4 regions of the Mesorhizobium sp. CA5 genome follow, and region 2 is predicted to be linked to each of the others. Evidence: predicted binding sites of a transcription regulator. Region 2 holds the regulator's gene; each other region holds the start of a gene.

Evidence for each region. The regulator PhoB, encoded in region 2, activates phosphate uptake and scavenging genes when phosphate is short. The targets are predictions, from matches to a motif close to TGTCATNNANCTGTCAT.
Region 1: the regulator PhoB is predicted to act here: its motif matches at 2,845-2,861, upstream of LB529_RS20475 (PhoX family protein).
Region 3: the regulator PhoB is predicted to act here: its motif matches at 2,269-2,285, upstream of LB529_RS02780 (RNA degradosome polyphosphate kinase).
Region 4: the regulator PhoB is predicted to act here: its motif matches at 3,922-3,938, upstream of LB529_RS01045 (acid phosphatase).

Annotation. Positions count from the first base shown of each region.
Region 1 is NZ_JAIUHJ010000016.1:68,905-73,995, forward strand. It holds gene LB529_RS20455 (SulP family inorganic anion transporter) at 1-1,120, opposite strand, end outside; gene LB529_RS20460 (helix-turn-helix domain-containing protein) at 1,254-1,523, opposite strand; gene LB529_RS20465 (phosphatase PAP2 family protein) at 1,614-2,315, opposite strand; gene LB529_RS20470 (hypothetical protein) at 2,334-2,672, opposite strand; gene LB529_RS20475 (PhoX family protein) at 2,925-4,922, shown strand; gene LB529_RS20480 (GNAT family N-acetyltransferase) at 4,977-5,091, opposite strand, start outside.
Region 2 is NZ_JAIUHJ010000010.1:192,689-197,779, forward strand. It holds gene LB529_RS15635 (ROK family protein) at 172-1,413, shown strand; gene phoB (phosphate regulon transcriptional regulator PhoB) at 1,747-2,436, opposite strand; gene phoU (phosphate signaling complex protein PhoU) at 2,453-3,160, opposite strand; gene pstB (phosphate ABC transporter ATP-binding protein PstB) at 3,181-3,984, opposite strand; gene pstA (phosphate ABC transporter permease PstA) at 3,981-4,832, opposite strand; gene pstC (phosphate ABC transporter permease subunit PstC) at 4,836-5,091, opposite strand, start outside.
Region 3 is NZ_JAIUHJ010000001.1:497,360-502,450, reverse strand. It holds gene LB529_RS02780 (RNA degradosome polyphosphate kinase) at 1-2,111, opposite strand, end outside; gene LB529_RS02775 (zinc-finger domain-containing protein) at 2,364-2,609, shown strand; gene LB529_RS02770 (FAD-dependent monooxygenase) at 2,625-3,857, shown strand; gene LB529_RS02765 (TIGR02117 family protein) at 4,084-4,755, opposite strand; gene LB529_RS02760 (amino acid ABC transporter ATP-binding protein) at 4,928-5,091, opposite strand, start outside.
Region 4 is NZ_JAIUHJ010000001.1:184,406-189,496, reverse strand. It holds gene LB529_RS01065 (GYD domain-containing protein) at 1-33, shown strand, start outside; gene LB529_RS01060 (2OG-Fe(II) oxygenase) at 58-801, opposite strand; gene LB529_RS01055 (hypothetical protein) at 1,063-1,587, opposite strand; gene LB529_RS01050 (OsmC family protein) at 1,593-2,015, opposite strand; gene LB529_RS01045 (acid phosphatase) at 2,247-3,779, opposite strand; gene LB529_RS01040 (cytochrome-c peroxidase) at 4,041-5,091, shown strand, end outside.

The DNA.
Region 1 (5,091 bases), on a different contig from region 2:
CCGTGGCCAGCACCCCGGCGAGCGCCGCCAGCGGGATGTAGCTGGCAAGCGGCGCAGCCACCAGCATGAACAGCAGCAGGAAGGCGGAATGGAATATTCCCGACAACGGTCCATGCGCGCCCGCGCGGATGTTGGTCGCCGTGCGCGCGATCAGTCCAGTCACGCAGATCCCGCCGAACAGCGCCGAGCCGATATTGGCGATGCCCTGTGCCACCAGTTCGCAGTTGGAGCGGTGCCGTCGTCCGGTCATACCGTCCGCGACCACGGCGGAAAGCAGCGATTCGATTGCTCCGAGCAGAGCGAAGGAAATTGCGTCGGGCACCACGGAGACGAGCTTCTGCGCATCCAGCGCCGGAAGAGCCGGATCCGGTAACATCCGCGGAATGCCGCCGAATTGCGTTCCGATCGTCTCTACGGGAAGACCGAGAAGCGTCGTCGCCAGCGAGGCCGCAGTCACCGCGATCAGGAGGCCCGGCCACGAAGGGCGCCAGCGCTTCATGGCCACGATGATCCCTATCGTCAGCGCGGCGAGCGCAATGGCCGCCGGATTTGCCGTTCGGGCCGCCTTGCCGAGCGCGATAAGCCGCGGCAGCAGGTCGCCTGGCTCCTTGCCTGGCAGCGTCAGGCCGAACAGGTCGTGCAACTGGCTGGACAGGATGATGATGGCGATGCCCGCAGTGAAACCCACCGTCACCGGATAGGGAATGAACTTCACATAGGCGCCGAGCCTGAGATAGCCGGCCGCGAGCAGGAAGACGCCGGCCATGAGCATTGCCAGGATCAGTCCGTCGACACCGTGCCGGTCGACCGTCGAGGCCACGACCACGATGAAGGCGCCGGCGGGCCCGCCGATCTGGAAACGGCTGCCGCCAAGCGTGCCGACGATGAAACCGCCGATGATCGCCGTAAACAATCCGCGCTCGGGCTCCACATGCGAGGCGATCGCGATCGCCATCGACAGCGGCAACGCCACGATGGCGACTGTCAGGCCGGCGATCACATCCGCCCTCAGCTGCTTGAGGTGGTAGCCCTCGCGCAGCACCGTCACCAGCTTTGGTGTGAACAGCTCGGCGAAGGTCGGCCGTGCTTGGTGGTGAATTGCCCGCCGCGCCTGATCCATGAACTGCTTCCGCTCCACAGGGCGGCGGGATCGTCGGCTGGACGTCGGCGGTCGCCGTCGCGATAAAACCGTTGCGACGCCGCATCGCTGCCCGAAAACCGGCAACGGTTCCCGAGACGGACACGGTTGCGGCTCAGCCCTGCGGGTTCTGCGCCACGGTGGCCTTGAGGCGCACGCCCCTGCCGCCGCGTTCGCTGGTCTGGTTCTCGCCGATCAATTCCACCCCGACCTCATCGAGGGCATGGATGACCTTCATCAGCGTGTCAACGACGCCTCGCACGACGCCCTCGCTCGCTTCCATACGCTGTATCGTCGGAAGCGAAACGCCGGCGCGCTCGGCAAGCGTTCGCTGGTCGATACCGGCCAACGCCCTTGCGGCGCGCATCTGCGCAGCAGTGATCATCGGCCAGAACCTTTGTCTGAGTCTGCGATATCAATGGATAATACAAGCATAGTGATGTTTCAAGCGTCATTTATGTAGATGGGACATCGGTTATTCGCTATCCTTGACGACTTTGCGTCGCTGCAGCAGCCGCGCCGCAAGCCAGCACAGCATGGCCCAGGCAAAACCTGCGCACCAGCCTGCAAGCACGTCGGAGGGCCAATGCACTCCGAGATAGACGCGGCTGGCGCCGACCAGCACGGTGGTGAGCACAGCAAAGCCGAGCACGAAGACCTTGGTCGTCCGGTCCGGCAGGAAGCGGGCCGCCAGCGAGCCTAGCGTCAGATAGGTCACGGCCGACAGCATGGCATGCCCGCTGGGGAATGAGAGCGAGGTCTCGGTGACGAGATGCGAGACGAGATCGGGCCGCGGCCGGTCGACCTCGAGCTTGAGCAGGCTGGAGAGCGCTTGCCCGCCGGCGACGGCCGCGAACATGAACAGGGCTGTCGAGGGCCTGCGGATCAGGAGCAGATAGGCGATCGTCGCCGTCGTGATCAGCGCCAGCACGGCCGTGCTGCCCAGCGCGGTGATGTCGCGCACCGCGCCCTCCAGCCAAAGCGGGCCGATCGGGCTATCCGGCTGCCCGGCGCGGCGGAAGGCGAGCAGGATCTCCGTATCGAAGGTATGCGGCGTCGTGGCGCGCGCCACCTCCATGAGTTCCACCAGGCCCCACAGCCCGCCGGCGATCACCAGCCCAGCCAGCAGCACCGGGAATTCCAACCTGTTGAGGAGCGCGTTGGCGGTCGATTTCATTCGAGCCCTCAGGTCCAGCTACAGCCGCTGCATATAGGGCCCGAGCGTGATCAGCGCGACCGCGGCGATCGCCAGCACCATGCCGATCGCCTGCAAGGCATTGAGCCGTTCGCCGAAGAAGGCGAGCGCCACGACATTGACCGCGACGAGCTGGATCACCGCCGATAGGCTGAACGATACCGACATGCCGAACTCGCGCACCAGTCTCAGCATGATCAGATTGCCGGCCGAGTAGAGCGCCAGCGTCAAAAGGAGCTTGGCCAAGCTCGGCGCCATCCCCCATTGCTTGGCCGCCGTCGCCGCCAGCAGGAATATCACGGTCGAAATGCCGAGCTGCGCCAGTCCCCAGAAACTCACCTTGCCGTCCCTTTTTTGAAGCGCCGTCGCCACGCCGGCCAGCCCTTGTTTCCGAAGCGGGCGATGCCGTCAAGCTGACCGCAGCGAAGCGCGGGCGCTCAAGGGACTGAAGCCGGGTGTCGCAAAAGCCGCCGCGAGCCGGCAAACAACTATTGCGGTTCTATCACGGCAGTGTCACGAAAATGTGATGGGCGCGCTTTAGGGGTCGAAAGGTCAAAATCCCCAGCCACTCAGAAGCCAGAGGACAAACTCATGACCGTGACCCCTGAGACCCGTTTCCGGACCAGCCAGCTCGAGGAAAATGACGGCCCGCCGGTCAACCCGACCGGCAACAGCACCATGGGCGAGATCATCGCCGCGCGTTTCTCGCGCCGCGGCTTTCTCATGGGTTCGCTGGCCGTGTCGGCCATCGCCGCCACCGTCAGCCCGCTGGCGCTGATTGCGGCCGACGAGGCGCGCGCCGCCGAAGCCTCGGCTTTCAAGTTCGACGAGCTCGAAGCCGGCATCGACGACAAGCACCATGTCGCGCCCGGCTATGACGCCGACGTGCTGTTGCGCTGGGGCGATCCGCTGTTCGCCGATTCGCCCGAGTTCGATCCGCTGAAGCAGTCGGCCGAAGCCCAGGCGAAGCAGTTCGGCTACAACAACGACTATGTCGGCTATATCCCGGTCGACGGCTCGGCCGAGCACGGCCTTTTGGTCGTCAACCACGAATACACCAACCCGCATCTGATGTTTCCCGGCATCGTCTCGGTCGTCGAGAAGGACGGCAAGAAGAAGGCCGAGGTCGCGCCGCTCTCAAAGGAGCAAGTCGATGTCGAGATGGCCGCGCATGGCGGCACCATCGTCGAGATCCGCAAGCAGGACGGGAAGTGGCAGGTGGTGCGCGACGGCAAGCTCAACCGCCGCATCATGTCGACCACCGAGATGGCGCTGTCCGGCCCGGTCGCCGGCCATGACCGCGTCAAGACCAATGCCGATCCGTCCGGCACCAAGGTCTTCGGCACGCTCAACAATTGCGCCGGCGGCGTCACGCCCTGGGGCACCTATGTGATGGCCGAGGAGAACATCCACGGCTATTTCTCGGGCGAACTGCCGGAAGGCCACAGGGAAGCGGCCAATTACAAGCGCCTCGGCATCCCCGAAGGCGCGTATGAGTGGGGCGCGCATTACGACCGCTTCAACCTTGCCAAGGAGCCGAACGAGCCGAACCGTTTCGGCTGGATCGTCGAGGTCGACGTCAACGATCCCAACTCGACCCCGAAGAAGCGCACCGCCATGGGCCGCTTCAAGCATGAGGGCGCCGAGTCGATCGTCGCCAAGGACGGCCGCGTCGTCTTCTATCTCGGCGACGACGAGCGCTTCGACTATGTCTACAAATTCGTCACCAAGGGCATTTTCAACCCGAACGACCGCGCCGCCAACTTGGACCTGCTCGATGACGGCACGTTGCATGTGGCCAAATTCGCCGAGGACGGCTCGGTCGAATGGATGCCGATCGTTTTCGGTCAAGGCCCGCTGACGGGGGAGAACGGTTTTGCTTCCCAGGCCGACGTTCTCATCGAGACGCGCCGCGCCGCCGACCTGCTCGGCGCCACCAAGATGGACCGGCCGGAGGACATCCAGCCCAATGCCGGCAATGGCAAGGTCTATGTCATGCTGACCAACAATTCCAAGCGCAAGGCCGAGCAGGTCGACGCCGCCAATCCGCGCGCCGAGAACGCTTTCGGCCACATCATCGAGATCGTCGAGGATGGCGGCGACTTCGCCGCCACCAAGGGCAAATGGGAAGTGCTGTTGAAATGCGGCGATCCGTCCGTTGCCGATGTCGGCGCCACTTTCTCGACCGCGACCACCGCCCATGGCTGGTTCGGCATGCCGGACAATTGCGCCGTCGATTCCGCCGGGCGCCTGTGGGTCGCCACCGACGGCCAGGGCCCGAAGGCCACCGGCCGCACCGACGGTCTCTGGGCGGTCGATACCGAGGGTGCTGCGCGGGCAACGTCGAAACTGTTCTTCCGCGTGCCGATCGGCGCCGAAATGTGCGGCCCGCTATTCGCGCCGGATGACCAGACAGCTTTCGTCGCCGTCCAGCACCCGGGCGACGGTGGCGAGGACTGGGAAGGTTTTGGCCGCCCATCCTATTACGAGGACCCGTCGACCCGCTGGCCGGACTTCAAGCCGGACATGCCGGTGCGGCCGTCCGTCGTTGCGATCACGAAGCAGGGCGGCGGCAAGATCGCAGTGTGACCTCTTGTAGCTGAGACGTCGAGAGGGAGGATTTCGATCAAATCCTCCCTTTCGTCACTCCGCGCGTTGGACCATGGCCATGTTCATCTTGCTTCTCAAGCGGAAGCCGATGGACTCGTAAAGCCTGATCGCCGCAGCGTTGCTGTCATAGGCGTGCAGGTATGGAACC
Region 2 (5,091 bases):
ACAGCGCTGTCAACCGAGATTCTGATGGGTTTTGATGGGCTCAGGCATTTTTTTCGGTATCCGCAATAAATAATGACATGGTCCCTGGCTTCTGCCACAATCCCTAGCGTGTCAGCGACAGGCCATGGCATTATCACAAGGCCGCGATGACCGGGGAGGACGTGCGAAACGATGTCGGTCGGAATCCGCCATGACGACTTGCGCCGGCGCAACCGCGCCATGGTGATTTCGGCGGTACGCCGCGCCGGTCAGCCATCACGGACCGAAATTGCCGCCACCACCGGGCTCAGCCACTCGACCATTTCGGCGATCTCCGCCGACCTGATCCAGGAGGGCATTCTCACCGAAAGCAAGGCCAGCGAGCCGACGGCGTTGAAACGCGGCCGGCCGCAGATCGGCCTGGCGCTGAACCCTGAAGCCGCCGCGGTGCTGACCGTGGTGTTGTCTCTGAACTTCCTGTCGGTCGCCGTGATCGACTATGCCGGCCAAGTTGTTGCGGAGGAGCAGCAGCGCCTGGACACGCTTGTTATGCCCCGCGACGAGTTGATCGGCGAATGCGTGGCGATCGTGCGGCGCCGGCTGCAGGATCCCGACCTCGACATTGGCAGCGTCGCCCGCATCGCCATGGGCATTCAGGGCATCACCGATTCGCATGCGCGCTCCATGCTGTGGTCGCCGATAACGCCGCTGACCGACATTCCTTTCGCCGACATCCTAGAGAAGGAGTTCGGCATCTCCGCCACCATGGAGAACGACTGCAACATGATGGCGGTGGCGCTGCAATGGCGCGACCCGGAGCGCTATCGCGACGACTTCATCGCCATCCTGTTGTCGCACGGCATCGGCATGGGTCTCGTGCTCAAGGGTGCGCTGTTCACCGGCACGCATTCATCCGGCGGCGAGTTCGGCCACATGATTCACCGCCCGGGCGGGGCGCTTTGCCGCTGCGGCCGCCGCGGCTGCGTCGAGGCCTATGCCGGCAACTATGCGATCTGGCGCAGCGCCATGAAAATGAGCGAGGACGCCGAGCCGGTCGACGTCGGCGACGCCGACATGCGGGCCCTTGCCGCGAAGGCGCGCGAGAGGGACGGCCCCGAACGGGAGGCTTACCGCCGGGCCGGCGAAGCGCTTGGTTTCGGTCTCGGCAGCCTGTTCGCCCTCATCGACCCGGCGCCTGTCGCCATGGTCGGCGTCAGCGCGGCCGCCTTCGACCTAATCGAGCCGGCGCTAAGGGAAGCGATCGCCCAGACGGCCGGCGGCCAGCACTCCGAATCGATCTCCTTCGACACCGAGCCGAACGAGTTGCCGCTGATCCGCGAAGGCTGCGCCATGCGCGCGCTGACCTTCGTCGACCAGGAGATTTTCGCGCCGGGAGGCCAGGCAAGAGCGGGGACGGGAAAGAACGTGGCCTGAGGCAGCCTTGAAGAGGTCCGGGGACAGCAGCAGACGCTTGAAATTAGCGAAGGGAAGGCCCCGCAGCTTCGTCATTCCAGGGCGGAGCAGGAGCGAAGCTCCGTCGCGGAGACCCTGGAATCCATGCCGCTACCTCACGCGTCGAGCGCAGCGGCACAGAATTCTGGACTGTCGCAACGCATCGACATCACGGAATGGATCCTCGGGTCTGCGCTGCGTCGCTGCGCTCCTTGCTCCGCCCGTGGATGACGAAGCACAAGCGTCTCGACTAATCGCCAATGCACGCGATCCGATGCTGGAGACAGAATCCGTCAGCGCCTCGGCGCCTTACCCCTAATCTTCCCTGATCGCGTAACCCGCCCCGCGGATGGTGCGGATGACATCCGGCATGCGGCCGTTGTTGACGGCTTTGCGCAAGCGGCCGACATGGACGTCGACGGTGCGTTCGTCGATATAGATCGTCTCGCCCCAGACATTGTCGAGCAGCTGGCTGCGCGAGAACACCCGGCCGGGATGACGCATCATGAATTCCAGCAGCCGGAACTCGGTCGGGCCGAGCCTGATCTCGCTCTTCTTGCGGTAGACGCGGTGCGATTCGCGGTCGAGCACGATGTCGCCGACCTTGAGCACGCTGGACAGCACCTCCGGCTTGGCGCGGCGCAGCAGCGCCTTGACGCGCGCCATGAACTCCGGCGTCGAGAACGGCTTGACCAGATAGTCGTCGGCGCCGGTCGAAAGGCCGCGCACGCGGTCGCTTTCCTCGCCCCGCGCCGTCAGCATGATGATCGGCAGCCGCTCGGTCTCGGGCCGCATCCTCAGACGCCGGCAGAGCTCGATGCCGGAAACCGCGGGTACCATCCAGTCGAGCACGAGCAGGTCGGGGACGTTTTCCTGAAGGCGGATTTCGGCCTCGTCGCCGCGGGTCACCACTTCGACCTGGTAACCCTCGGATTCGAGATTGTAGCGGAGCAGCACCCCAAGCGGCTCCTCGTCCTCCACCACCATGATGCGTGGCGCGATCATTGGCAGATACCCTTCGTCAGGCGGCCGGCGCCGACATTGTCGTCTCGTCCTGCTTGGGACGATTCGCGGGCAATTGCGTGCCGGTCAGCACATAATAGGCGTTCTCGGCGATGTTGGTCACATGGTCGCCGATGCGCTCGAGATTCTTGGCGCAGAACAGAAGATGCGTGCAGGCGGTGATGTTGCGCGGGTCTTCCATCATGTAGGTCAGGAGCTCCCGGAAGACGGATGTGTATTTGACGTCGATGCGCTCGTCGTCGTTGCGAAGCTTGGCCAGCGCCGTGGCGTCGCCCACCGTATATTCCTGGATCACGGCCTGGACCTGGATCAGCACCAGCTGCGCCATGGAATCGATCGAATGCGTGAGGTCGCGCGGCGCGGCGCTGACGCCGACCGAGCCGACGCGCTTGGCGATGTTCTTGGCGAGGTCGCCGATGCGTTCGAGGTCGCCCGCCATGCGGATCGAGCCGACCACATTGCGCAGGTCGTCGGCCATCGGCTGGCGCTTGGCGATCAGCGTGATGGCACGGTCGTCGAGCTCGCGCTGGCGCGCGTCCATGATGGCATCGTCGGAAACGACGCGCTGCGCCATGGCATTGTCGGTCTCGAGCAGGGCCTTGGTCGAAGCGCCGACCATCGAGCTGGCGAGATCGCCCATGTCGTTGATGAGCCGGCTGATCTGCCTCAGATCCTCGTCGAAGGAAGCGACGGTATGTTCGGCCATGATGATGTCCTCGTATGAGCTCAGCCGAAGCGGCCGGTGATGTAGTCCTGCGTGCGCTTTTCGCGGGGCGAGGTGAAGATCTTCTCGGTCCGGTCGAACTCCACCAGCTCGCCCAGATACATGAACGCCGTCTGCCGCGACACGCGCGCCGCCTGCTGCATGTTGTGGGTGACGATGACGATCGTGTAGTCGGCCTGCAACTCGTCGATCAGTTCCTCGATCTTGGCGGTCGACAGCGGATCGAGCGCCGAGGCCGGCTCGTCGAGCAGGATGACCTCGGGCTTCACCGCAACGGTACGGGCGATGCACAGGCGCTGCTGCTGGCCGCCCGAGAGGCTGAGGCCGCTGGCGTTGAGCTTGTCCTTGACCTCGTTCCAGAGTGCTGCGCGCTTCAGCGCCTGCTCGACGCGGCTGTCCATCTCGGCCTTGCTGATCTTCTCATAGAGCCTGACGCCGAAAGCGATGTTCTCGTAGATCGACATCGGGAACGGCGTCGGCTTCTGGAACACCATGCCGATCTTGGTGCGCAGCAGGTTGAGGTCCTGCGAGCGGTCGAGGATGTTCTTGCCGTCGAGCAGCACCTGGCCCTCGGCGCTCTGCTTCGGATAGAGCTCGTAGATGCGGTTGAGCACGCGCAGCAGCGTCGACTTCCCGCAGCCCGACGGGCCGATGAAGGCGGTCACGCTGCGCTCGGGCAGGGACAGGTTGATGTCCTTCAGCGCCTTCGACTGGCCATAGTAGAAATTGAGGTTCTTGACCTCGATCTTGGCCTTCTCGACGGTCGTGTCGGCTGCGTTCAGGTCGGTGGACAACATCGGTTTCATCTGTCCTCTCTGCGTCCGGTTAGGCTGCGGGCGATGATGCTCAGCCCGAGAACCGTCAGGGTGATTATGAGTGCGCCCGTCCAGGCCAGTTGCTGCCATTCCTCGTAGGGGCTGAGAGCGAACTGGAAGATGGTTACCGGCAGGCTGGCCATCGGCGCATTGAGATTGCTCGACCAGAACTGGTTGTTGAGCGCGGTGAAGAGAAGCGGCGCCGTCTCGCCGGAGATGCGGGCGATCGCCAAAAGGATGCCGGTGACGATGCCGGAGAGCGCCGCGCGATAGGCAACCGAGCGGATCACTACCCAGCGCGGTGCTCCGATGGCGGTGCCTGCTTCGCGCAGCGCGTTGGGCACAAGGTTCAGCATGTCCTCGGTGGTGCGCACCACGACGGGGATCACCAGGATCGACAGCGCGACCGCGCCGGCAATCGCCGAGAAGTGCCCCATCGGCCGCACCATCAGCTCGTAGACGAACAGGCCGATGATGATGGAAGGCGCCGACAAGAGGATGTCGTTAATGAAGCGCACCACCGTCGTAAGCTTCGAGAAGCGTCCGTATTCGGCCATGTAGGTGCCGGCCAGCACGCCGATCGGCGTGCCGACGACGATACCGATGATCGTCATGACGATGCTGCCGTAGATGGCATTGAGCAGGCCGCCGGCATCGCCGGGCGGCGGCGTCATTTCCGTGAACACGGAGAGCGACACCCCGGAAAGCCCCTTGTAGAGCAGGGCGCCGAGAATCAGCGCCAGCCAGGCCAGCCCGATGCCCGCCGCGACGACGCACAGCGTCATCATCACGGCATTCTTGCGCTTGCGGCTTTGGTGAAGCGATGCGGCAGTCGACATCGGTCAGGCTCCCGTGCGGCTATCGATGCGCAACAGCATGTAGCGTGCGAGCGCGAGGATGATGAAGGTGATGATGAACAGGATCAGGCCGAGCGATACCAGCGAGGATGTATAAAGGTTGCCGTCGGCTTCGGTGAATTCGTTGGCGATGGTCGCCGAGATCGTCGTGCCCGGCGCAAACAGCGAGGCGCTGATGCGGTGCGCGTTGCCGATGACGAAGGTGACGGCCATCGTCTCGCCGAGCGCGCGGCCCAGGCCG
Region 3 (5,091 bases), on a different contig from region 2:
AGGCTCGGATTGGTCATGAAATATTCCTGCGCGTTGAACGGCTCCTCGCCCTCCTCCAGCACAGCGCGCCGGGAGGTGCCGTCAGCCAATACGTCGAAACTTTGCTGGTTGTCCATGATGTTGCCCAGCATGATCTGGCCAAGCACCTGTTCATGCACAGTTGGATTGGTGATCGGCACCAGAGTCTCGACGCGACGGTCGAGATTGCGCGGCATCATGTCGGCCGACGAAATGTAGACGACCGCCTCGTCGGACGGCAGGCCGTGGCCGTTGCCGAAGCAGAAGATGCGGCTGTGCTCGAGAAAGCGGCCGACGATCGATTTCACCCTGATGTTCTCGGAAAGACCCGGCACCTGCGGCCGCAGACAACAGATGCCGCGCACGACGAGGTCGACCTCGACGCCGGCATGGCTGGCGTCGTAAAGCGCGTCGATGACGGTCGGATCGACCAGCGCGTTCATCTTCATCCAGATGCGCGCCGGTCGGCCGTCGCGGGCATGAACGATCTCGTCCGAGATGTGTTTCAGGATGCGCTTGCGCAGCGTGAAGGGCGATACGGCAAGGCGCATCTCCTCGGCGGGCTCGGCATAGCCGGTGATGAAATTGAAGAGCTGCGCGACATCGCGCGCGATCGTCGGGTCGGTGGTGAAGAAGGACAGGTCGGTGTAGATACGGGCGGTAACCGGGTGGTAGTTGCCGGTGCCGAGATGCACGTAGTTGCGCAGCCGGCCATCCTCGCGGCGCACGATCAAAGACATCTTGGCGTGGGTCTTCAGCTCCAGGAAGCCGAACACGACCTGGACGCCGGCCCGCTCGAGGTCGCGCGCCCAGCGGATGTTGGCTTCCTCGTCGAAGCGCGCCTTGAGCTCGACAAGTGCCGTGACCGACTTGCCGGCCTCGGCGGCGTCGATCAGCGCGCGCACGATCGGGCTGTCGTTAGAGGTACGGTAGAGCGTCTGCTTGATCGCCACCACTTCCGGGTCGGCGGCGGCCTGGCGCAGGAACTGCACCACCACGTCGAAGGACTCGTAGGGGTGATGGACGACGATGTCCTTCTCGCGGATGGCGGCGAAGCAGTCGCCGCCATGCTCGCGGATGCGCTCGGGAAAGCGCGGATTGTAGGGGGTGAATTTGAGGTCGTCGCGCGGAATGGCGACAATCTCGGAGATCTGGTTGAGCGCCAGCGGGCCGGTGAGCACGCTGATTCGGCTCGACGACACGCCGAGCTCGCCGGCGACGAAGTCCCGCAACGCAGCCGGCATCAGCGTGTCGAATTCGATGCGGATCACCGAGCCGCGACGGCGCCGCTTCAGCGCCGTTTCGAACAGGCGCACCAGGTCTTCCGACTCTTCCTCGACCTCGATGTCGCTGTCGCGGATGATGCGGAACGTGCCGGAGCCCTTGACCTCGTAGCCGGGGAAAAGCTTGCCGATATAGATGCCGACCACTTCCTCCAGCGGAATGAAGCGGACGTGGTTCTTGCGGTCGGGCAGGCGGATGAAACGCCTGAGCGCCACCGGCAGGCGCAGCAGCGCGCTCATCTCCTCGCCATTCTTGCGATGGCGCAATTGCAGGGCGATGGAAAAGCCGAGATTGGGGATGAACGGAAACGGATGCGCCGGGTCGATCGACAGCGGCGTCAGCACCGGGAAAACCTGTTCCTGGAAATGCTCCTCCAGCCAGGCCTTCTCATCCTTGGTCAGCGCGTCGCGGGTGATGCTCTCGATGCCTTCCTTGTTGAGCAGTGTCATCAGCGCCGAGAGGCTCTTCTGCTGATCTTCCTGAAGGCGCTCGACCTCCCGCAGCAATTGTTCCAGCTGCTGTTCGGGCGTTCGGCCGTCCGGGCTCTTCAGCGCGATGCCCTCGCGGACCTGGCCGGCAAGGCCGGCGACGCGGACCATGAAGAACTCGTCGAGATTGGCGGCAGAAATCGACAGGAAGCGGACGCGTTCAAGCAGCGGATGATGCTCGTTCAGCGATTCCTCCAGCACGCGGCGGTTGAATTGCAGCCAGGAGAATTCGCGGTTGACGAAACGATCGGGATTGCCGCCGTCGGGGCTTGCGGCCTCGACGGTTATGAACTCGCTCTGCACAGGCTTCAGTTCGTTCATGGTTTCCTGCTCTTGCCCGCAACCGTTCCCAGGAGGCGCCGCATACTGCCGTTCAACGACGCTCTAGCATGTCTTTATGACGCATGATCGTCACGGAATCGCTCCGGCACCGGCCCCATGCGCTTAACCGGCTCAACTTATCCTCTGCCAGCCTTTTGCGACAGTTTGATTTCATCGATCTTGCAAACTGGCCTGTTATGCTCCAGATGCAAACTGGTCACACCCACTGGCCGAACCCAATTGGAGACGACGATGGCAGGCGGCAGCATTCCCCATTTCCAGAACGACGCGGGCCATCCGGTCATCGAGATCGGCGTCAAGGAATTCATGTGCACCGGCGCCAACCCGCCTTTCGACCATCCGCACGTATTCCTCGACATGGGCGACGACAATGAAAAGGTCTGCCCTTACTGCTCGACGCTCTACCGCTATTCACCGTCGCTGAAGGCGACGGAAACGCAGCCGGCCGGCTGCCTCTATGTCGACCAGGCCGCCTGATCGCCCCGATCAACCATGACTGAAATAAGGTCCCGGCAGATCGTCATCGCCGGGGCTGGCATTGCCGGGCTCGTGGCGGCGCTTGCCTTTGCCGAGCGTGACTTCCCGGTAACACTGTTCGAGCAGGCCAGGCAACTCGAAGCGGCCGGCGCCGGCCTCCAGCTTTCCCCCAACGCGACCCGGATCCTGCGCCGGCTCAGCGTGCTCGATCGCCTGCAGCCCAACGCGATCCGGCCGCGAGCGGTGGTGCTGAAGGACGCAAGGAGCCTGCGAGAGCTGGCGCGCGTGCCGCTTGGGGAAACCGCAGAAAAGCGCTGGGGGGCGCCCTATCTCGTGGCGCACCGCGCCGACCTGCAGGCGGCGCTGATGGCGGCAGTGGCGGAACGGCCCGGTATCGCGCTTGTCACCGGTGCGCGCGTTACCAGCTTTGCCGTCGACCCGCAAAGCGTTACCGCGACGGTCGAGATCGACGGCAAGGCGACGGATGTCGCATGCGGTTTGCTGGTTGCAGCCGACGGCGTCTGGTCGTCGGTTCGCGCCAAGCTTGCCCGGACGGCCGGCTTTGCGGCAAGCCGCTTTTCGGGCGAACTCGCCTGGCGCGCGACGGTCCCGGCGGAAAGCGCCGCCGGCCAGGCTTTTATGCAAATCGGAGCCACCGACAGCGTCACCACTTTCCTGCATCCCGGCTTCCACATGGTCGCCTATCCGGTGAGCAAGGGTAGCGCCGTCAACCTTGCCGCCTTCACCAAGGGCGAGCGCATTGCCGAAGGCTGGTCCGGCCATGCCGACCCTGCGATCCTTTCGGCTGCCATGCGAGGCACGGCGGCAGCGCTGGCGGAGCTGGCGGCGCTTGCCGGGCCGTGGACAGCCTTCCCCATCCACACGGTCGCGCAGCAGCGCTGGACCATGGCGGAGGGAGTAGCACTGATCGGTGACGCCGCGCACGCCATGACGCCGTTCGCGGCGCAAGGCGCGGCCATGGGGATCGAGGACGCCGCTATGCTTGCCAATCTCGTTGCCGACTTCCCCGGCGATCCAGCTCGAGGCCTTGCCATCTGGGAAAATCTCAGACGCCCGCGCGTCGAGAAGGTGCTGAAACGCGGCGCTCTCAATCGGCTGGCCTGGCACGCGTGGGGACCGGTGGCGATCACACGCAATCTCGTGCTGGCGGCGCGACCGGCGGAAAAGCTCGCGGCGGACCTGGACTGGCTCTATGGGTGGGAGGAGCGGGAGGTTGTGCGGCGGTAGCGTCTGCCACCAGCTGGATAGGCCGGCGGGACAGCACCCCCCTCTGCCCTGCCGGGCATCTCCCCCGCAAGGGAGGAGATTGGCAGCTTGGGCGCTGGCTCCCGCCTTGCGACGTTGATGATTGGCGAAAGCAGCCACGACAGCTGATTTCCCCCTTGCGGGGGAGATGGCCGGCAGGCCAGAGGGGGTGTGACGGAACGCGGCGTTTGCAAATTCCCATCAACCCTCAATCATACAACCTCAATGACCACCCCAGCGATACCGGCAGCGGGTTCCACCAGCCGGTGCGCAGACCGGCGGTGCGCAGCGCCGCCGCGGTCCACGTATTGCAACCGACCAGCGCGTTGAAATGGCCGTTGGCCTCGTAGAAACGGTCGAAAGTTGAATAGCCCGCATTTTCAATCGCCATCGGCCCGCCCGCCTCTCCCTGCCGGAAGCTTGCCGCGATATCGTCGAGCAGCGCCGAGAAATGGTCCTCATCGATGTCAAAACCGGCGACATCCGGATGCGGCTCAAGAATAGCGCCCGCGACATCGACATGCATCACCGCGGCGTCGAGCGTAAGCGCCTTCAGCACCGGCATGGTCTTCAATTGCGACCAGGTCGGCGTCTCCAGATAGAAGGCGCGGCCGCCCCAGCCGAAGACGATGTAGCGCGCCCCCGGAGCCTCGATCGGCAGGCCGGTATCGGCGAGAAAGGCAAAGCGCCGGCGCACGCCGTCGTCGAGGGGCACGGCGATGTCGGTGTGGATCGGGTTCTTCAACACCAATATGTGCCGCGTCCCCTCGCCTTCGGCCCGTGCCGCCGGCCAGAACGGACGCGGCACCAGCGTGCCGAGCGCGGCGGCAAGCACCGCCGCTCCCAACAGCATCACCATAGATCGCAGGACTCGTCTCATCGGGTGCGGTCGTTCCGTCTCGTCTGCGTCAACCCCAGGATAACCTGGACGATCAGGCTAGACGATTTCGCAGCGTCAACCAAAAATGAGCCGATCCTTGTCCGATCGCCCGAATGCAAAAAAAGCCCGGCTGTTTCCAGCCGGGCTTCCGAAAATTTAGCGTTGCGCCCGCTCAGTGCAGTATCTGCGACAGGAAAAGCTTTGTGCGTTCATGGCGCGGATGGTCGAAGAATTCGGCCGGCGTGTTCTGCTCGACGATCTGGCCCTGATCCATGAAGATCACGCGGTTGGCCACCTTGCGGGCAAAGCCCATCTCGTGGGTGACGCAAAGCATGG
Region 4 (5,091 bases), on a different contig from region 2:
AAATCGATCCGTTATCGGCGGCCGGGAGCGTAGAAAAAAACGCCGCCTCGGGGAGTGTCACCTCGCGTCATGGAAGATGATGCCGAGCGTATGTCGCCCGCCTGAGCGCAGGCGGCTAACGCCGTGGCGCAGGTTGACGCGATAGTAACCTCGCGTGCCCTCCACCGGCCGGTTGTGCACGGCGAAGATTACCGCATCGCCGCGCTTGAGCGGCACCACCTCGGCGCGGCTTTGCATGCGCGGGCGCTGCTCGGTGAGCACGAATTCGCCGCCGGTGAAATCCTCGCCGGGCTCGGACAGCAGGATCGCCACCTGCAGCGGAAAGGCAAGCTCGCCGTAGAGATCCTGGTGCAGGCAGTTGAAATCGCCGGGGCCGTATTGCAGCAGAAGCGGCGTCGGCTTTACCTGGCCCTCATCGTGGCAGCGTTTCAGGAAGGCGGCGTGCTCGGCCGGATAGCGCTGGGCAACACCCATCTTCTCGTTCCAGTCATTGGCGACCGTGGCGAGGCGCGGGTAGAGCGTGGTGCGCAGGCCCTCGATCAGGTCCGGCAGCGGATATTTGAAATACCGATATTCGCCCTTGCCGAAGCCGTGGCGCGCCATTACGACATGGCTGCGGAAATGCTCTTCATGCGGGTAGAGCGCGGCGATATCGGCGCATTCTTCCGCCGACAGCATGCCGGGCATGACGGCACAGCCATGGGCGTTGAGTTCAGAGACCAGCGCGCGCCAATCTTGTGCTGCGACGCGGGATTCGGCGGAGCGGCTGGCGCGCTTGGTGTTGAGGGAATGGATGGTCATGGGTTGGCTCCTTCGCTTGGTGTCAAAGTGGGGCGATGGATGAGCATCGGCCACCCGATTCCTGCGGGGGTGGGCGCCGGCTTTCCCTTCTCCCCTTGTGGGAGAAGGTGGCCTCGCGCAGCGAGGTCGGATGAGGGGTGCTGGAAGGAATGAGGCGGCGGCGATTTCAATCTTATCGCCAAGCTGGAACACCCCTCATCCGTCTCGGCGCTAACGCGCCGATCCACCTTCTCCCACAGGGGGAGAAGGAGAAGTCGCGCCTCACTGCCTCCGATACATCTCCAGCTCCGGATCGAGATCCACCTTCACCGCATTGGTGAACACGCAGGTCGCCACCATGATGCCGGCGAAGGCGGTGAGATTGACGAGCAGCGTCTCGTCGTAGCGCGCCTTGAGCGCGGCCCAGGTTTCTTCCGGGACGGCATTGGCATCGGCGGCGATTGCCATGCCGAAGGAAATCAGCAGCGTCTCGTCGGCGGTCGGTTCGATCGCTTCGGGGTCGAGCCCGTTCTCGATTAGGGCGCGGCGAAAGAAGGTCACGGGAATCTCGGCGCGCATCGTTTCGGCGACCGCTTTCGACAACAGCCAGATGGCGCGGTCGTCGAGTGTGGGCTTGAGAAGGTCGCGCAGCGTGAACCATTCGGCGTAGATGCGGTGGGCGGCCGGCGAGTGGAGCAGGATGCGCTTCATGTTGGTCATGCGGCCGCGCAGCGCGAGCTCGCGGTCGTGCTCGGCGCGGATGTCGTCCGAGGCGGTCGCGTAGTCGATCGGCGAAAGATACGCCATTGCGCTCACCCCAGCGTGGAACGAAGCGCCGGCGCGCCGCGCAGCGTGTTGGAGACGGTGCAGATGTTTTCCGCGTCCGCCAGGATTCGCTCTTTCGTCGCGTCATCGAGGTCGCCGGCGATCTCCAGTTTGACGATGAATGTCTCGACCCGTGAGGGCTCGTCCGTCGCCTTCTCGCCGCTGACATCCGCCCTCACCTCGCCGAGCCGGTCGGCGACGCCGAGGCGGGTGGCGGCGATGCGGGCGCTGAGCACCATGCAGGCGGCCAAAGAGGCATGGAGCAGGTCGAGCGGGCTGAAGCCGGGCGCGCTGACCTGCGTGACCACATCGACCGTGCCACCGGTCGGCGTCGTGATCACCGGCAGCCCGCCCGGCGGCAGGACGGCGAGCGCGCCGGCATTGCGGGTTCTGATTTTCAAGTCTGCCATCGTGTCGCCTCCAGTTTGGAGGCCATTGATAGCGGACGGGAATTCACTGAGGCAATCGCCGAGGCAGGCCTTGGGCGATTGGCGTTTCCTCGCCTCCATGAAATGGGGGAGAGGTGGCTCGGCGAAGCCGAGACGGAGAGGGGGAGCGCCCTGCGAAGCCCCCTCGCCGTCCACTTTGCGGACACCTCTCCCCCGGCTCTGGCGGGGGCGAGGAACCCGGGTTCTGAGAGGCTACTTCGTCAGATCGAGCGCTGCCGTCAGATCGCCCATCGGCGGCTGGTCGTTGTTGCGCAGCGCCTTGTCGCGGGCGACGATGCCGGGCAGCACAGGCAGGTCGTAGCGGGCGGTGATGAAACGCAGGATCGAGGTCGTGTCGTACTGCGTGTGATCGACCATCCCCATCTTCGCATAGGGCGAGATGATGAAGGCCGGGATGCGGTTGCCCGGGCCCCAGCGATCGGCCTTGGGCGGCGCGACATGATCCCAGAAGCCGCCATTCTCGTCATAGGTGACGAGCACCAGCATATGCGCCCATTGCGGGCTCTTCTCCAGATGCGCGACGAGGTCGGCCAGATGCTGGTCGCCGGAGGTCACGTCGGCATAGCCGGCATGTTCGTTGAGGTTGCCCTGCGGCTTGTAGAAAGAGACCGCCGGCAGCTTGCCGTCGTCGATCGCCTTGATGAACTCGGTGCCGCCGAGCCCGCCATCCTTGATGTGCTCGGCCCGCGCGGCCGTGCCCGGCGCATAGGCCGCGAAATAGTTGAAGGGCTGGTGGTGGAACTGGAAGTTCGGCACAGGCGTCGCGTTCTTGCCGTCGAGCGCCGCCTGCCAGGCGCCCGAATACCACGCCCAGGAAATGCCCTTGAGCGACAGCAGATCGCCGATGGTGATCTCGTGCTGCGGCGGCAGCGTGGTCGGCTGTGCCGGATCGGCCAGCGCCTTGTCGCCACCCTCGGCCGGCTTGTTGGCGCTTGGCTGGTAAGGCGGCTGCATGGTGTTGACGGCGTAGAAGTCGGGCGTGATGGCGCCGTCATTGGTGAATTTCGGCACGCCGCCCAGCGCCGAGGGCGGCGAATTGTCGGCCGGTTTCAGCGTCACGCCATCCGGCTCGACGACGGCAATCTGGGCCTTCACCGGGCTGGTGTCGGCATTTGGATAGTAAGGCACGCAGGCGCAGGCCAGCATGAAATGGTTGAGGAAGGAGCCGCCGAAGGCGCCCTGGAAGAAATTGTCCGCCAGCACGTATTTTTTGGCGATCGCCCACATCGGCAGGATCGAGCCGTCATAATGGCCCATCACCAGCGCGCCGGAATCGGCCCAGGCGACGAACTTGTCGTTCCGGCCGCCGTCGATCTGCATCTGCTCCTGATAGAAACGATGCCACAGATCATGGGTGATGACGCCGGTATTCTCGTTGAAGCCCTTGGGATCGTCGATGGCGAATGTCGCATTGGGCAGATGCGCGCTCTGCGCCTCCGTCACCGCCGGCGTGACGCCCTTGCCGGTCAGTCCGCCCCAGGCCGGCGGCAGTTCGGAAAGCGGCTTGCCGTCGCGGTCGAGCTGGCGCGCCTGGTCGGGCGAAACGTTGGCCAGGCCGTTGGCGCCGGGGAAGCCGCCATAAAGGTTATCGAAGCTGCGGTTCTCGGCGTAGATGACGACGACGGTGTCGATCTTGTCGTAACCGGCAGGCGCCGCTTGGGCAGCGGCAGAGAGCGATGCCAGCGCCGTGGAGGCGAGGCAAAGGGAGAGAAAGGACCGGATCATTGGAAAATGCCTCGTGGCTTGGGAATGGCTGGAGGACGGCAATGCAGGAACGCAGCTGCATCAATGCCCAGCTACTTCGACGCCTTGTCACCTTTGTGACAGTTCGGCCCCGGCCGAACACGGTTTCGTGAGCGAGAAGACCGGTCATCAATCCGTTGCACTCGATCCTTACGCCGCCAAAGAAACCGGGCGAAGAAATCAGGGATATCGCCGAAGACGATGGGACGTCGGAAAAATCACGCGATCGCCATTGCAGCGGCCATGATCGTGGCCTCCACCGCGCCCGCCAACACCGAGGAGCCATCCGGTGTCCATCCCGGCCCGATGACGCGGCAGGAAGCCTTCGCCCGCGCCGAGGCGCTGACGGCGCTGGGGCGACAGATGTTCTTCGACACGTCGCTCTCGGCCTCGGGCAAGCAGGCCTGCTCGTCCTGCCACGATCCCAACCACGCTTTCGGGCCGGCCTCGGCGGCGCCGGTCGAAATGGGCGGGGCCAGTCTTGACCAGCCCGGCGTTCGCGCCGTGCCGTCGCTGCGCTACCTGCAGGCGGCGCCCGCCTTCACCGAGCATTTCTACGACTCCGAGGACGAAGGCGACGAAAGCGTCGACAATGGCCCGACCGGGGGGCTGACCTGGGACGGCCGCGCCGACCACGGCAAGGACCAGGCAAGGATCCCGCTGCTGTCGTCCTTCGAAATGGGCAACAAGGATGCGGCCGAAGTGGTCGCCAGCCTGCGCAAGGCGCCTTATGCCGGCGCCTTCAAGGCGGCCTTCGGCGCCGATGTCTTCGACCATCCGCAAGACGCCTTCGACGCCGCTGTGGAAGCGCTGGGCACCTTCGAGCAGAGCAGCGCCGATTTCTATCCCTATTCCAGCCGCTACGACGCTTTCCTTGCCGGCAAGGCGCAGCTCTCCGCGCAGGAATTGCGCGGCCGCATGCTGTTCGAGGACGCAGCGAAGGGCAATTGCGCGAGCTGTCATCTCAGCGAACCGGCCAATGACGGCGAGCCGCCGCAATTCACCGATTACGGCCTGATCGCGATTGCCGTGCCGCGCAACCCGGCGATCTCCGCCAATGCCGATCCCAATTATGTCGACCTCGGCCTGTGCGGTCCGCTGCGCACCGATCTCAAGGACCGCGCCGAATATTGCGGCCTGTTCAAGACGCCGACGCTGCGCAACGTTGCCTTGCGGAAAAGCTTCTTCCACAACGGCTATTTCCACACGCTGCGCGACGCGGTCGCCTTCTACGCCAGCCGCGATACGGATCCCGGGCGCTGGTATCCGAAGAAGACCGACGGCACGGTCGACA